DNA from 2 places in the Caballeronia sp. Lep1P3 genome. Region 1 is predicted to be linked to the other one. Evidence: riboswitches for the same ligand, from Rfam matches in the RefSeq annotation. Region 1 holds a riboswitch; the other holds the start of a gene.

Region 1 (3,409 bases):
GAGAATCATCGGGTCGAGAAAATCCGGCCCGGTCTTGAAGACGCGCACGCGCCGGCCCTGCCGCGTGTGATGGCGAGCGAGCGCGGCCGTTACCGTCGTCTTGCCTTGATGCGACGCGCTCGCGCCGATGAAAAGTGCGGGACAGTCAGGCATCGTGTCAGAACTCGACGCCGCGTTGCGCCTTCACGCCTTGCTCGCGATAGGGATGTTTCACGAGCCGCATCTCGGTGACGAGGTCGGCCAACTCGACGAGCGCATCCGGCGCATGACGGCCCGTAACGACCACATGCAGCATCGCGGGGCGCGCCTTCAGCACATCGAGCACTTCGTCTAGCGGCAGATAGTCGTATTTGAGGACCGTGTTGAGTTCATCAAGCACGACCATCTGATACGCGCCGCTTTCTATCATGCGACGCGCTTCGCTCCAGCCCTTGCGCGCGGTCGCCATGTCGGCTTCGCGGTTCTGCGTATTCCACGTATAGCCGTCGCCCATCGTGACGAAATCGCACTTCGCCATCGCGCTCAGGACATCGCGTTCGGACGTATGCAGCGCGCCCTTGATGAACTGCACGACGCCGAGCTTCATGCCGTGGCCGAGCACGCGCACGGCCATGCCGAACGCGGCTGTGGTCTTGCCCTTGCCGTTGCCCGTATTGACGATCAGCAAGCCCTTCTCGTGATCGGCGGCGGCCTGCTTCTTCTCGTGGCCTTCCTTGCGACGCTGCGTCATGCGCAGATGCGATTCGGTATCGGTTTTCATGGGCTTTTCGTGTCGTTCATGCTTCGTTCACTGCAATGGCGACCGTGACGCCGCCCGCGATCGTCTTGCGCACGGCTAACCGCCCGCCATCGCTTGCGAGCAGCGCGCAAGGCTCGCATACGCCATCGAGCAGAGTGGGGGCGATGTCGTCGGCGCCATAGAAACTCAAGGGCAGGCGATGACGCTCGCAAAACGCGCGCAAGCCCGCTTCATCCTGCTTGATGTCGATGCTCGCGACGCACGCGATATCCGCGAACGCAAGCCCTGAAGATCGAAGCGCGATGTGCACGGCCGTTTCTATCGCTTCGGCGCTCACGCCGCGTTTGCAGCCGATGCCGACTGCAAGTCCAGGCGGCCGCGCGCGATGAGACTCCATTGATTTGCACTGAACGAGAAGCTTGGCGCCGTGCATGCGTCCCTCGCGGATGCGCGGCGTTCGGCGAAACGCATGCGGTGTTGCATGCTTTGCGTTTCGTCCCCTGCGCTGGCCGGTATCCGGGCTTGCGACTTCATCGCGCGGCCTTCCCGCCTGATGACCGGCAGTGGCGTGAAGCACGATGCGCGGCATCGCAACGATGCGTGCCGCCAGTCGCGTACCGTTGCGGGGACAGCACAGGCTGGCGCGCGTTCTTCGCGAACTGAAGAGGCGGCTTCCTGTTTCCCGTTTAACTGCGCGTTGCGTGTGAACGCGCGAGCACCAGACGCGGGCAAAAGATAACACATGCACCTTATATCGGTATCGGCTTTCTTGACGCTCGTTCACGCGCAGCCTAGACTTCCACGCAGTTTTGGTGCTCGCGCGCGATGTCTTTCGCGCGCAGTCAAACGGGAAGCAGGAAGCGTCTCGCGTGTTCATGCGAACGGACGAACGCCAACCTGCGCTGCCCCCGCAACGGTAAGCGACTAGCGGCATTCACGCATCGAATGCCGCGCATTACGCACCGCGCCACTGTCGGTCATACGGCAGGAAGGCCGCGCAATGATGTCGCCAGCCCGGATACCGGCCAAACTACGCAGGGCCCGATGCCGCGGGGAGGCGGCACGGACCACGATCCACTAAGTCGTGCGCAATTCCAGTCCGGTCGTTCGCTTGCGATTCACTCATCGCGCGATGCACGGCGCACGCATACATGAGCCACGGAGCTACGATGCAAACCCGCAAGATTCCCGTCACGGTGGTGACAGGCTTTCTCGGCAGCGGCAAGACAACCCTCATGCGTCATATCCTCGCGAACGCGCAAGGCTTGCGTCTCGCTGTAATCGTCAACGAGTTCGGCGAGCTCGGCATCGATGGCGAAATCCTCAAGGGCTGCGGCATCGGCTGCGACGACGAAGCGGCATCGTCGGACCGCAATCTGTATGAGCTTGCAAACGGGTGCCTGTGCTGCACGGTGCAGGAGGCGTTCTATCCGGTGATGGAGCAGTTGCTCGAACGGCGCGAGCGCATCGATCACGTCCTCATCGAAACGTCGGGCCTTGCCTTGCCCAAGCCGCTCGTGCAGGCGTTCAACTGGCCGTCCATCAAGAATGCGTTCACCGTCGATGCGGTCATCACCGTGGTCGATGGTCCCGCCGCCGCGAGCGGACAGTTCGCCGCGAACCCGCAAGCCGTCGATGCGCAGCGCAGGGCCGATCCGAATCTGGATCACGAATCGCCGCTGCACGAGTTATTCGAGGATCAGCTTGCCTCGGCAGACCTCGTCATCGTCAACAAGATGGACCTGATGAATGAAGACGCGTGGCGATCGGTCGAAGCGCTCGTGCGTCCGGAGATTCCGCCCGAAGTGAAGATCGTCCCCGCGCAAATGGGCAAGCTCGACGTCCATGCGTTGCTCGGCCTGCAATCGGCGTCGGAAGAGACCATTCATTTGCGGCAGGATCATCACGGTTCCGCGGACGATGAAGGCCACGCGGATCATCATCACGACGAGTTCGATTCGGTCGTCGTTGCAGCGCATATCGAATCGCGCGAGCAAGCGATTGCCGCATTGCATACGCTCGTCGAGCACCACACGATCTATCGCGTGAAAGGGTTCGCCGCGCTGCCGGGCGCGGCCATGCGCCTCGTCGTGCAGGGCGTGGGACGGCGCTTCGACAGCTATTTCGACAGGCGTTGGCGCCAAGGCGAGGCAGAAAGCCGCTTCGTGCTGATCGGCGAGGGACTCGATACGCAAACGCTGCAGGCCGCATTCGACGCAGCGCTTGCCAACGCGCTCGCGCAGGCTTAAGCGCAATGCATCTGCTACGCACCACACCGGGCCGTTTCGTCGATGACGCTGCGGGCGTCATACGAATCGATCAGACGCGCGCGCCGATTGTCATACTCAGTTCCGCCGACACCACGCTCGCGCTGCTTGCAAGCGTGTTTCCGCGCCTGGAAGCGGGCTTCCCGGAAGTGCGGCTCGTGAACCAGTCCTTTCTGCGTCAGCCAGCGTCCGTCGACTTCTATATCGACGATGTGCTGCGTCATGCGAAGGTCGTGATCGTCGATCATCTTGGCGGCGAATCGTATTGGCCTTACGGCATCGAACGTCTTGTATCGCTTGCAAGAAGCGAGAATCAATTGCTCGCCATGTTCTCGGGCGATCTCACCGAAGACCCGAATCTCATCAGCAAGAGCACGGTTGATGCCGCGTTTTGCCGCGCACT
Region 2 (3,409 bases), on a different replicon from region 1:
GACATTGGTTCAAGGAATATATGACCTTGGCGCACTGGGCAGGGAGACCTCACTCTACACCAATCGATGGCCTTGTGCAGCCCCTTGACAGCGATCTCGCGGTATCTTTTTTTGATTGACATCGCGACGCTGATTAGACGAACACATGAGCGTCACTGCGCCTCGTCACTGCACTTCATATTGCGCAATGACCGCGCCGAGTTGCTCGTTCATCGAGTGCATGGTGCGGCGAATTTCCTCCGCGGGGAAGGCCTCGCCATGACGCACGCTTTCCTGCAGCTTCAGCAATTCGGACGCCAGCGAAAGCGCGGCCATCACCGCGATGCGATCCGTGCCGCGCACGTTGCTCGCATTGCGCACCTTGTTCATTTCGGCATCGACGCGCGCGACCGCTTCGCGCAGTGCGCCTTCGGTTTGCGGCGAGCACGCGAGGCGATACGGTTGCCCGAGAATGGATACTTCGATCTGCGTGGTCGTCATGCCTTCTCTCCGTGATGATGCTCGCCGTGCAATTCGGCGGCGTGCGCGTGTTCGTGCTGTGCTTCGCGCGATGCGCCGGCGTCGGCGTTCAGAAGATCGAGCTGGTTGTCGCCTTCGGCCTGATGCCCTTTGCCGCGCGGCAGCTTTTCGAGGATCGCGTTGAGGCGCACTTGCGCGTCGTCGATCTTGGCGGAGAGAGAATCGCGTTCGGCTTGCAGCGTGTCGCGCTCATGACGCATCTGCACGAGTTCGGCCTGGACGCTGGCGAAGTCGGCGCGCAATTGTTCGATTTGTGCTTCGAGCGCGAGACGCGCCTGATGATGGCGCTCGCTGATCTGGATCAGCCGGCCGATATTTCCTGACAGTGATTCGAGTTCGTTGAGCATGTGCTGCGTCCTCTAAAGACCTCGCATTTTAGCGCGCTTCAAACGCGCTTCCGATAAATGTCTCGTTTCGAGACGTAACAGCACGCGATCTTGCGTGCATCGCCATGCATTCGTGTGCGGATTGGGTTCTCGCCGATGACCGGCATGCGAGACGAACGACAAGCGCCGATGCCGCCCGTTGCGCCCGGGCGCCGCATGCGCGCTTTCTTGACGGCCCAAACGCGCGCTCCTACACTTGCCGCACTTTTGGTGCTCGCGCCCGCGTCTCTCGCGGCGCAGTCAAACGGGAAACAGGAAGCGAAGTCCCGCAGAACGGGATGAGCCAACCTGTGCTGCCCCCGCAACGGTAAGCGACCGCAACGCAAGTTGCAAGTCGTCCCATGCGCGTTTTTTCGCGGGCCTCGCGTGCAATCGTTTGACGCGAGGCGCCCTGCAAGAAACGTGTCGATGCCACTGCGCGCTTGTCGCGCGGGAAGGCGGGACGATGCGTCGTCAGCCCGGATACCGGCCAATCGTCCAGCGCGCCATGCCTCGACATCGTTCGGACGCACGGCGCGCGCGTCGCGCACAGACCTCGCGGGGAGCGGGGCACGCGCCAGTCTCCAACGGGAACGCTTCACACATGGTCTTGCCTTCGTCCGGGCTCATTCGCCGCGCGCCGCGCGTCGTTCTTTTGGCCTGTCCATTGCTTCTTGCGCCGAGTGCGCACGCTCAATCCAGCGCTGAATCCAACGCTCAAACCCTCGCGCCCGTCGTCGTGACCGCGACGCGCGGCGCACAGCCGCTCGCCGATGCCATCCCGCAGACGACGCTCTTCGACGAGCAGGATATCGCCGATAGCAGCGCCGACGATGCGCTCGGTCTCATCGCGCTCGCGCCGGGCGTGCAGATCACGCGCAACGGCGGTCCGGGCGCGAACTCGGGCGTGTACATTCGCGGCGCGTCGTCGTCGCAGTCGCTTACGCTCATCGACGGCGTGCGCGTCGAATCGGTCTCGCTCGGCGCGGCGCAGCTTTCGCAATTGATGCTCGACCAGATCGGGCGCGTCGAAGTGGTGAACGGCAACGTGTCGGCGCTGTATGGATCGAACGCCATCGGCGGCGTCGTGCAGATCTTCACGAAAGAGGGCGAGCCGCATCCGCCGCGCTTTCATTTCGAAACCGAATACGGCAGCTATCACACGCAGCGGCAATCGGCGGGCGTCGACGGCGCGCTCGATGCCGATGGCCGCACCACGTTCAGCCTGAACGTATCGCGCGAGAAAACCGACGGCTTTTCCGCGATCGACCCGGCGCTCGCGCCCGGCGCGAATCCGAACGCGAACGGTTATCTCAACGAGAGCGTCGCCGCGACGCTGCGTCATAAATTTAGCGACAAGTGGGACGCGGGCGTGCGCTTCCTGCAGTCGAACGGCGTCGACAGTTTCGACGATGCCTACGGCACACCGACCGACATCAACAAGTCGCATGACCGCGTGCGTTCGGCATCGGTGTTCGCGAACGGCAAGCTGACCGACCGCTGGACGACGCACTTCACCATCGCGCAAGGACAGGACCGCGCGAACATCGAGCAGAACGGCGTCTATACGAGCCGCTTCAATTCTGAGACGCATCAGTATCTGTGGCAGAACGACTTCAGGCTCGCGGATACGCACAAGCTCGTCTTCGGCTACGAGCATCTCGATCAATCGCTCGATTCGGATCAGTTGAGCGCGCCCGACAGACATGTGAACTCGGTGTTCGCGGGCTACGTGGGGCGCTTCGGTCCGAGCGAAGTGCAGGCGAACGTGCGCCGCGACCAGTACTCCGACTTCGGTGGCGCGACCAGCTACTATCTGGGCTACGCCTACGACATCGACGCGCACTGGCGCGCGAGCGCGAGCTACGCGGCGTCGTTCCGCGCGCCGAGCTTCGACGATCTCTACTATCCGTTCAGCGGCAATCCGTCGATTCAGCCGGAGCGCAGTCATTCGGTCGAAGCCGCGTTGCAGTACGCGTCGAACAAAGTGGGCGTCCTGCGCGTGACCGCGTTCCAGACGCGCTATTCGAACCTGATCGACTACGTGTCCGACGGCAGCGGCTTCTATATCGCGCAGAACGTCGGGCGCGCGAAGGTGCAGGGCGTCGAAGGATCGTGGGCGGGGCATCTCGGCGCAACGGACGTGCGTGCGGGCGTGACGTTCCAGAATCCCGTCGACGAGACGAATCACGAGGAACTCACGCGACGCGCGCGGCGTTTCGCGACGCTCGCCGCGCATCGTTCGATCGGGCGCTGGCGCGTGGGCGGCGAGTGGATCGTGAGCGGCGCGCGCAGCGACTACGATTCGACGCTCGCGGGCTATGGCGTCGTCAATCTCTCGGCGCGCTACGACATCACGAAGTCGTGGTACGTGGGCGCGCGCATCGACAATCTGTTCGACCGGAACTATGAACTCGCTTATTCGTACAACACGCCGCGGCGCGGCGCGTATGTCACGCTCGGCTGGCATCCGTCGTGAGCGAAGCCGCTGACGCGCGCCGTCCGCTGAAGGCGATGACCGCGAG

Evidence for each region. A riboswitch is a leader RNA that binds a small molecule or an ion and turns the genes downstream of it on or off. The one in region 1 is predicted to bind cobalamin.
Region 2: another riboswitch for cobalamin. It lies ahead of LDZ27_RS10880 (TonB-dependent receptor domain-containing protein); the one in region 1 lies ahead of cobW (cobalamin biosynthesis protein CobW).

Annotation. Positions count from the first base shown of each region.
Region 1 covers NZ_CP084266.1:785,199-788,607, reverse strand. The annotation lists gene LDZ27_RS18160 (cobyrinate a,c-diamide synthase) at 1-153, opposite strand, end outside; gene cobO (cob(I)yrinic acid a,c-diamide adenosyltransferase) at 158-760, opposite strand; gene LDZ27_RS18150 (cobalamin biosynthesis protein) at 777-1,136, opposite strand; cobalamin riboswitch at 1,229-1,477, opposite strand; cobalamin riboswitch at 1,533-1,784, shown strand; gene cobW (cobalamin biosynthesis protein CobW) at 1,909-2,988, shown strand; gene cobN (cobaltochelatase subunit CobN) at 2,994-3,409, shown strand, end outside.
Region 2 covers NZ_CP084265.1:2,319,958-2,323,366, reverse strand. The annotation lists RNA gene ssrS (6S RNA) at 1-48, opposite strand, end outside; gene LDZ27_RS10890 (cell division protein ZapA) at 166-480, opposite strand; gene LDZ27_RS10885 (ATPase) at 477-866, opposite strand; cobalamin riboswitch at 1,097-1,394, shown strand; gene LDZ27_RS10880 (TonB-dependent receptor domain-containing protein) at 1,489-3,363, shown strand; gene LDZ27_RS10875 (iron ABC transporter permease) at 3,399-3,409, shown strand, end outside.